3 regions of the Paenibacillus sp. FSL F4-0243 genome follow, and region 1 is predicted to be linked to each of the others. Evidence: riboswitches for the same ligand, from Rfam matches in the RefSeq annotation. Region 1 holds a riboswitch; each other region holds the start of a gene.
What was found. Region 1 has a riboswitch for cyclic di-GMP ahead of NSS87_RS30075 (NPCBM/NEW2 domain-containing protein). Riboswitches for the same ligand answer to the same signal wherever they lie in the genome.
Positions count from the first base shown of each region.

Region 1 (3,282 bases):
TCGATGAGCTCGCGATCTTGAACATTCGGATGCGCTGCCTTATCTTCATCTAATTTTTGTTTATAGGTGTTTAAGAAGGCTTTAAATTGTTCAGGATCTGTAGTCTTGGTCATCATAGGGATCTTGGTAAGCCCCTCGAACCGGATCATAGGTGCTTTACCTTGTTCCTCTGCTGTATATGGATTGACGATATACACTGTACCGCCTTTAGTCACTTCATGTGCATAATAACTATTCGTAGCAAATTCAGGAACGGTTATAATATTCTTACCTGGACGCAATTGCACACCTCTAGCCCAAACATTCCAAGCCGCCTCTTGTTGAGAAAAGACTAAAGAAGGTAGTTTATCGCTCGAAGCTGCGTCCACATAAACGTTGATTGTATCTCCAGGCATTGCAACGAGACCTGTAGGCTGGTTGTTCGTCCCGAAACCAATTCTCAGGTTTTCCTGCGCATGCTTTTTCATATCTCCACGTTGTTTCGCCTCAATGATGGTGCCTTCAGTTTGAACTTCACCATTCACTAGCTTCTTAGCTAAATCCAAAGAATCTTTCAGGATTGGATAGAGCGGATGTACTTTTGCCGCTTCTTCTAATTCGTTGATTGCTTCGACGCTATTATAAGCAGGAACAACCGCACTCATCGTGCCATCTGTGAAAATACCATTTACAGCTTCACTTACTTTATCCTCTGTATAAAATCTAAATTCAGCTGCAAAGGGTCTGTTGATATTGGCTTTTGTGAACTTGAATTTCAATCTTTTAAACTTTGTAGGTTCGAATTTAAACTCCAGAAAGTCATTCGTACTAGTCGCGGTTCCGCTAGATACGAGTTGGAAGGTCTCTCCCTTACTTGTTTCTGATGCATAAATTTCAAAAGCCTCTGGGAAGCCTTTGCGGTTATCTCTAGCCAGGAAAGCCACTCTATCTAGTATTTTCGCTTGCGCTAATTCAAACACGACTTCATTCGTGAAGCTGTCATCATTGTTTTTGTTCGTTTCCCAGTGTGTATTCGGCTGGTCATCGAGCATGTATTCCGGTTTCGTACCTGGATAGCTTCCACCGTTCACCGTTACTTTTGATACATTAGAGTTGGGCATTCTATAAGCTTCGCTATAGGCATTTTCGTATGCTGTACCATAGCCTTTTAGCTTCGAAACCTTAGCTGCTGTTGCCTCTATTTGATGATTCTCCAGAAGTACTTTTGCATTCTCTATATCTGCTTGAAACTGCGCGTACAGTGGATGTGTCTGTACTTCTTGTTCTAAAGCCGTTAATTTCTCCACCGTATTAAATGCTGTGCTAACTTGACTCAAGGTATCATCTGTAAATAAATTTTTCATTTTAGCGGATACGGTATCTTCTTTGTAAAAAGAAAACTCGGCTGCACTCGCCCAATCTTGGTTAGCTTTTTTGAAGACAAATTTAAGTCTCTTGAAGGCTGTAGGTGCAAACTGAATCTCTACTACGTCACCTGCTCCGCCTTTATATTCTCCAGAGGATACTAGCGTATAATCGCCTGCATCCGTAGTTGAGCCATAAATATCAAATTCCTGAGCAAACCCCTTCCCCTTTGCACTGGATTGTCTTGCAGCGTATACGATTCTATTTAATTCAGTGGACTCATTGAAAACAAAGACAACCTCATTCGTAAACGTTGAACTGTTCGGTTTGCCCGTTTCCCAATGCGTACTCATATCGCCATCCATAGCCTTAGCTATAGGTGAACCTGAGTAGTTGCCACCGTTATTGGTAATGGATTTAATATTCGCAGGATTCATTCTAAAAACATCATTATAAGCGCTTAGGATAGCCTTGCCGTAGAGATCAAACGGAATAACTGACGCATTGCTGAATAGGTCAGCCTTGCTTTGTACTACAGTGTTCACTACACTTACCGTGCTTACATCACTTGCTAAAGCATAACCTGCCTCACTCGAAAAACTAGCTAACATGGCTGCTGATGTAGCGATCGCAATCATTTTTTTCATCTTTTCTACCCCCCAGATGTAATATGAATCTCTTCCGTGCCTAAAAATAGGCACAAAAAAAACTACCCCAAAAGAGTAGCTTGATTGCGTATAAAGTCGCATAAAAACTAAGACTTAATTTTTATTAAACTTTAACAAAAAGCGTAATACACTCTTTGGCAGCTGGCTGACAATAGTTATGATAACCTTAGTCCCTATAGCTTTGCGTCCCTACATTTCCATAGGTTTGCCTATGAAGTTTCGAATACATTACAAAGAGTAACATAACGCTACATCTGATCGCATGATTAATTGGTATGAAATCCGAATAGGTAATTGCAATTACTTTTTCTATCGTGATAGATATTCTTTATAGAGTATCCCGGAAGAGAGAGGACACTTTAGGACTGGAGGTCTACTTAACTCCCCGCACCAAACAAACGCCGGAACCAATTCCACACATCGCCCGTGATGGGAATTAACCCGAAGCCATGCTCGCCAACTGCGATTAGACCATATGCCCATTGGCCAATAGCTACTGCTCCCCCAGCAATCCGTCCTATGGCTACCGCCCCAAATGCCGTATCACCTATGGCGACAGCCCCCAACGCTTTTTCGGCTATCGCGATCGCGCCTACAGCCACTCCTGCAATAGCAATCGCCCCAGCTGCGAAGCCAAGCCAGCTAATGGCTATCGCTCCAAGGGCTAACCACATTCCTAGTGATATTGCACCCACGGATAGAACCCCTACGCTTATCGCACCTATGGAAATCAAGCCTACAGCTACATCTCCAATAGCAATTAATCCAACAGCTGTCTTCACTTGTGGCTTGCTTCCGTGACCATACCCCTGACCTGAGTATCGACCCAAATTGCTGCGAATACTTACCACCGGAAATGATGGAGACGGCCATTGATAATCAATTTCTCGTCCACCTAACCCTCTAGAATCCGCCCAGTGCGTGATGTACTTATGCCATTTCATATCCATCCCGTCCCCCTTCTCAATTACCTTAATTATACAACCCTAGGGGTTGGCTGCACTCAGACTCTGACCTGAAATTCATCTCATCCTCTAGACGGAGTTATACTCATTAGGATCACTGTTTGGGAATAGGATCAGGCTTTCCAAATAAATATCCCTGAAACAACTGATAACCACTCTGCTTAAGCCATTCAAAGTCCTCTCTAAACTCCACACCTTCTGCTAGAGGAACGGATTGGATTTCTAAAGCTTTTTCTAAAAATTGTTTAGCTATTTTCTGTTTGTTCAGATCGCTGGACACACCCTGAACATATTTCATATCCAGC
Region 1 is NZ_CP150151.1:6,796,305-6,799,586, forward strand. Features, by position in the region: gene NSS87_RS30075 (NPCBM/NEW2 domain-containing protein) at 1-1,991, opposite strand, end outside; cyclic di-GMP riboswitch class I at 2,146-2,232, opposite strand; gene NSS87_RS30080 (hypothetical protein) at 2,390-2,956, opposite strand; gene NSS87_RS30085 (EAL domain-containing protein) at 3,072-3,282, opposite strand, start outside.

Region 2 (3,282 bases), 1.9 Mb from region 1:
AGGCAACATTATTTTGGGTATTGTTCTAATCGTAGTTCTTGCTGCTCTAACTTTCCCCGTGGCCCGCTTTATCGAGAGAGCGCTTACATCTTCTTTTGATGACATCGCGAATGTATCTCATAGTATTTCAAAAGGGGATTTTACTAGTAGAGCCGATGAGAACGGGTCTATGGGGGACGTAAGTCGTTCCTTTAATACTATGATTGACAAGCTCAAGAAGATTTTGACAGAAGCATCACAAATCACTCGTCAAGTTATGGATGCAAGCCGTGGAATCGAAGATAAGAATCAGAATTTGAAAATTGTCATGGCACAGGTAGCCTCTTCGTCTAACGAGCTAGCTCTTGGTGCAAATGAAATATCTACGGATATCGCTGAAATGACAGAATCCATTAAAGATATTGAGAATAAAGTATCCAATTATACGAACTCAACGAAAGAAATGAACAGACGTTCAATACATACATTAGAACTAGTTGAACAAGGACGGCAGTCCGTTGATACTCAAGCTGAAGGCATGCGCAAAAACATCCAGGCTACTCAAAAAGTAGCTGATACTATCGAAGCCCTGTCTCATAATGCTCGCGGAATTACGATGATTACAAAAACCATCACTGAGATCGCTGAACAGACCAACCTCTTATCGCTGAATGCCTCCATCGAAGCAGCACGCGCCGGGGAGCATGGTCGAGGATTTGCTGTAGTCGCACAGGAGGTTCGTAAACTTGCCGAAGAATCAACGGCTTCAACGAAGGAAGTCTTTGGCTTAGTTCGGAGCATCGAAACTGATATCAAACAAGCGATTGACAATATCGCTATCAACGAAGAAGTCGTACAGGTACAGAATGAGATGATCACTCAATCTGCTCATATCTTTGCTCAAATTGTGCAAAGTGTGCAGTATATTACCGAGCAAATCTCTTCCTTCTCTGCTGAAAGTGATCTGATGTTGGAAAGCGCCTTGAAAATCTCAAGTGCAATAGAGAATATCTCTGCAATCACACAGCAAACCGCTGCCGGCACCGAGGAAGTATCCGCCGCTATGAATGAACAAATTAATGCCCTGCAGTCCGTCGCTGAAGAAACTGAGAAAATGACACAGGCTGTGTTTAATCTACAGAAGACTATCCATATTTTCAAGTTTTAAGTCACTTGCAAATCATATAAACAAGTCCAAAAACTCCTCCTAAGTTTTGACTTAGGGGGAGTTTTTTTATATCTATTATTTCATAGGTTGGACAAGACTTTCGTCAAAATTCGAGTTAATTTGCGAAAATATATTGACAAAGGTACTCTAGGAATATATTGTAAAGGAAAATTCTTCTTATAAATTTTAAAATTAATATTGGCAAAATCTTCGAAAGAGGATGACGCAAAACCATGGATCTACAGCCTCATTTTTAATCAGAGGCCATGACTGCCAGGTTGCAGAAAACCAAGACGACTGAACAATTGTTCAGTCTCTATGGCGATTTATGCCACCAACCTGTGCCCTAATTCAGAGCACAGGTTTTCTAATGTTTGATTTTAAAATAACAATCAACTTGTGAGGTGTATTTTTTGAAGACAGTCGCAGATTACATGTCGGAAGCACTACGGAACCTAGGTGTTACCCATTCCTTTGGTATTATTGGGAAATCCATTTGTCCTATTGTTCTTAAAATGGTAGATTACGGTATTGAATTTATTCCCGGGAGACACGAGTCCAGTTCCGGCTTCGAAGCAGCCGGGTATGCGCTTAAAACTGGAAAACTAGGTGTAGCTTTTGGTACTTCAGGTCCTGGTGGAACAAACCTATTAACCGCAGCAGCACATGCTAAGGCTAACAACCTACCTGTCCTATTTATTACTGGCCATCAATCTATTAAAGAGCTTGGAATTCCCCAATGTCAGGACTCTACTTCTTTTCTAGCTGATTTAGCTGATATGTTTAGACCTGCCACCTTATATAGCAAGCTTATTGAACGTGGAGATCACTTTAACACAATCTTTAATCATGCCATATCCATTGCTTTGAGCGGTAATCGTGGTCCAGTTCACCTTTGTATTCCCTTTGATGTACAAACGGAATTGCTAGAGGAATGTAATATTGTAATCCCTGAACGCGAATCACTGGTTAGCCATGCTAATATCGACCGTGTACTTGATGCTATAAATAACTCTAAGAATCCAATAATTATCGCGGGTAAAGGCGTTAACCGCTCAGGAGCACATAGTGAGCTAATTCAATTAGCGGAAACATTTAATATTCCTGTAGTTACATCTCCAGGTGGTAAAGGGGCTATAGCTTGGGATCATCCACTCTATCACGGTCCAATTGGAGTAGGCGGTTGTACCCATGGGGATGACTTGCTGAATCAAAGTGATCTATTTATCGTTCTCGGGTCACGTTTAAGTGATATGACTATTTGTAATCTTAAAAGGGAAAATCATCCTGCAACATTAATTCAGTTTGATAGCGATCCGACTTTTGTCGGAAAAATATTGTTCTCTAAAACGATTCCAGTGACTGGAGATCTACGGGACAATCTAGTTTACTATCTCAATAATATTGACACGAACAACATCACAAAACGCGAAGCACCGACAAATTCCGATTATACCGAGGAGCCTCCGATTTTACCAAACCTTTCACTTGCATCGGTCTTGAGTATGATGAGTGATTTGATTCCTTATAACAGCACAGTCTTTGTTGATGATGGAAGTCACGGTTTCCATGCTGCGAAATGGTACAAGGTTAAGAAACCGGGCAGTTTTGTTTTCGATGCTTACTTTGCTTGTATGGGTAATTCCATCGGAATGGCGATTGGTGCAAAGGTTGCTGCTCCAGAAGAAACGATCTTCTGCATTACAGGAGATGGCTGCTTTATGATGCTAGGCGCAGAGATTAACGCTGCTGTCTGCAAGGATATTCCTGTCATATTCATTGTTGTGAATAATAAACAGCTAGATATGGCTCTAAAAGGTATGGAAAAAACTACAGGACGTATTGACGGAACTATCTACGAAGTCCCTATGGATGCTGTGAAATTCGCAGAATCACTAGGCGCTAAGGGTTACAAATGTGAGACAGCGGAGGAGTTCGAAACAGCCATCAAGGACGCTGTTGCCATCAACCGTGTTGCCGTCATTGAACTGCTAACAGACCGTGATGAGGTCCCTCCGACTGCTCACCGTACTTTGAACCTAAATTAGGAGGTCACTTATGAAAGACAATGTAAACAGTGGTCTGAACCACTTCACGAATCTCTCTGGAGACTACGGAGCTAAAGCACTGGCTCC
Region 2 is NZ_CP150151.1:4,876,982-4,880,263, forward strand. Features, by position in the region: gene NSS87_RS21790 (HAMP domain-containing methyl-accepting chemotaxis protein) at 1-1,147, shown strand, start outside; cyclic di-GMP riboswitch class I at 1,338-1,433, shown strand; gene NSS87_RS21795 (thiamine pyrophosphate-binding protein) at 1,552-3,195, shown strand; gene NSS87_RS21800 (carboxymuconolactone decarboxylase family protein) at 3,206-3,282, shown strand, end outside.
Region 2: linked by a shared signal. The riboswitch ahead of NSS87_RS21795 (thiamine pyrophosphate-binding protein) and the one ahead of NSS87_RS30075 (NPCBM/NEW2 domain-containing protein) in region 1 are both predicted to bind cyclic di-GMP.

Region 3 (3,282 bases), 590 kb from region 1:
CGAGCATCATGCTTGTGATATTCATTCTGCTGGTGGTAGCCGTAGTTTTATCAAAGGCCTCCGGCGGTGAACCTGCCTTCTTCGGATACCAGATCAAATCGGTACTCTCAGGTTCGATGGAACCAGGGATTCAAACCGGATCGATTGTCGCTTTAAAACCCGGAGGAGATATGAATCGCTTCAAAAAAGGCGATGTGATCACCTTTAGAAATGAAGAAAACCTGCTCATTACTCACCGTGTTGTAGAAGCAACAATGAACAACGCTACTGGTGAAGCCATGTATCGCACGAAAGGCGATAACAATGATGCGCCTGATATGAACCCTACCAGTTCCACGAATGTTGTAGCTGAGTATACCGGGGTCACCGTACCTTACGTAGGTTACGCTATGAATTTCGCAGTTTCCAAAGCTGGAAGTGTCATGCTCATGATCGTACCAGGCTTGATGCTCCTGCTCTATGCTCTGTATTCGTCATGGAAGGCTGTAGCTGCACTCGAAAAGAAAAATGCTGCTATACTGCCCGCCTCTCCACCCCCAACTGAAATACAGTAATTCGTTGATTGTCCGCTTCCGCTTACGAACCGGAAGTTACAATATATAACTTTTATAAAAAAAACCACAAAAACCGAGGAGGAATTTTAATTATGGGTATCAAAAAAACATTGGGTCTTGGCGTAGCATCAGCAGCACTGGGTTTATCATTGATTGGTGGAGGAACCTTCGCTTACTTTAGTGACACTGCACAAAGCACTGCTACATTTGCTGCAGGTACACTCGATTTGAACTCCGACCCTTCAGTTATCGTAAATATTCCAAACCTAAAACCAGGTGATACTGTAACCAAATCCTTCAAATTGAAAAACGATGGTTCGCTCGATATCGGATCTATTATTCTGAACACTTCCACTCAAATTACGGATGCTAAAGGTGACAACTACCTGGATTTAGCCCAATTCATTAAGGTCAAATTCCTTAGAAATAACGATAAAGGAACCGTCGTTTCTCCTGAAGATGTAGTCTATCAAACTACGCTTGCTGATTTAAAATCTCAACATCCGGATCTCGTAAAAAATACTGGTTGGGATCAACTCTTCACCGAAGCATCTGGTATTAAAGCCGGCACCAATGACAGCTTCTCCGTCCAATTCGAATTTGTGGAAAATAACCAAGATCAAAATATTTTCCAAGGCGATAGCATAACCCTGACATGGGATTTCGTAGCTAAACAAGGTGCTAAAAAAGATTACTAAGATTAATAGAATAATTTAATATAATACTCGAAGAGCAGCAGATCCTGATTCCGGAAAGCGGATAAGTAGATGCTGCTCTTCTCTTTACAATAAACTTTGTCGAATTTAATGATATTTGCTATACTAATAACAAAAATTACGGAGGGGCGTCAGCATAGTGTCACAAAATATGGGCCAACGTATCCAGCATCTCCGCCTAGAAAAGGGATTGTCCCTATCTGAGCTTGCGGACAGAGCGGATGTTGCTAAGTCGTATCTTAGCAATGTGGAGAGAAACATCCAATCCAATCCTTCAATCCAGTTTATCGAAAAGATCGCCGATGCGCTTCAGGTATCTATCCACGCTTTGCTCTATGGAGAACCTAATGATGCTGAGGAGTCACCTTTAGATTCGGAATGGTTCCGATTGGTGCAGGAAGCTATGGCCTCAGGCATAAGCAAACGCGAATTCAAGGAGTTTCTGGACTACCAGAAATGGCGCCTTGATCAGAAGGATTAATATTCCACCTGACCTGATAAGATCCTCTTCTACTCATACTATTAAACATAAGCGCCTTCGCCCTCCTAACATGGACTGCAAAGGCGTTTTATATTCTAGTAAAATATAAGGACTATTTATCTTGTATACTTTCTTATATTTTGAAAAAGGGCCCAGCGAGTTATCGCTGGGCCCTTTTTCAAAATATAACGCACTAAATGTATTACTGCACGGCTTGCACAGTCTTCTCATGAAAGAATCGACGAATTTCATCTGCCTTTATGCCAGCCTTCTTAGCTGCTAATAATAAATGTACCCACTCAACGTCTAGATCAATGACCTGCTGTTCTCTGTTGCTTCCCTGGTTGGACTTGTCCAAAAAATCTCCTCCTAAGATTTTACGTCCCCAGGCAATCCGGCTGTCATAGTATTTCTACCTTAGACCCGCGACTTTGTGCCCCTGCCTTTCGGCAGGTTTACCTTTTACTGGACCCTTTACACGAAAGGATCTACTTTGAAATATATGAAAATCGCTAACTGCAATAACATTATACTATACTAAAGTGGAAAAGTGTGTCGATTTCTGATTAGTTTTTCCATTAAAAAACAAAAAATAGAAGCGCTTTTGTGCGATATCTTGTCCTATTAACACGATACTCGTCCCATTCATAAAATTAATTAAGCCAATATAATGATACTTCCTTCCCTATTAGTTAAAAATAAGGATATTAGAATCATTTTAGTGGGCCTTAGGAATGGGTAATGAGAAGAAACAGCGTTCTTTTCATTAGAACAAGCTAACCCATACCATTTTGCGAACGTATTGGACGAAAGAATGAATTGATTACACGTGTGGAAAGTAGCACAATAAGATGAGAAATGAAACCGCAATCATCACAGCTCCAGTAAGCGTTGACACAAAATGTCACGTATGGAGTTCATCCGTTAAGGAGGATGTATTCATGGCAGCCAAAGAGCCCTATAACGAATCCATTTGGAGTAAGTATTACGGACCCAATTTAGGCTACATTCAAGAAAGATATGAACAGTTTGTGAAAGATCCTTCCACCGTAGAGAATAATTATCGCGAGCTTTTTACAAATTCGGGTCCCCCACCCCTAACACCGGATAGCGAACCGGCTCCACAGCCTCGCATTTCGGGAGACACCGAATGGCTTAGAAAGGCAGTAAGAGCTTCCAAGCTAATCGCTAATATTCGTATATATGGCCATATGGCCGCTGATATTGATCCGCTTGAGCGCGATCACAATCCCATGGCTAAATATCTTGAACTCGAAACCTATGAGCTGACTCGTGAGGATCTGCTCGCACTACCTGCCACGCTCATTTGGGAGAATGCGCCGAATGATGTGCATACCGGATGGGATGCAGTTCAGCGTATGCGTCAGGCTTACACCAAGACAATCGCCTATGAATTCGGGCATGTGCATGAAGAACAAGAACTGAAATGGTTGAACAGACAGGCAGAATCCACAAGCTCACCAGCGCCTTTAAATAATGCAGAACGTAAAGAGCTGCTAAACCGCCTGAT
Region 3 is NZ_CP150151.1:423,195-426,476, reverse strand. Features, by position in the region: gene NSS87_RS01905 (signal peptidase I) at 1-554, shown strand, start outside; gene NSS87_RS01900 (TasA family protein) at 647-1,252, shown strand; gene NSS87_RS01895 (helix-turn-helix domain-containing protein) at 1,422-1,751, shown strand; gene NSS87_RS01890 (anti-repressor SinI family protein) at 1,954-2,109, opposite strand; cyclic di-GMP riboswitch class I at 2,137-2,221, opposite strand; gene NSS87_RS01885 (2-oxoglutarate dehydrogenase E1 component) at 2,693-3,282, shown strand, end outside.
Region 3: linked by a shared signal. The riboswitch ahead of NSS87_RS01890 (anti-repressor SinI family protein) and the one ahead of NSS87_RS30075 (NPCBM/NEW2 domain-containing protein) in region 1 are both predicted to bind cyclic di-GMP.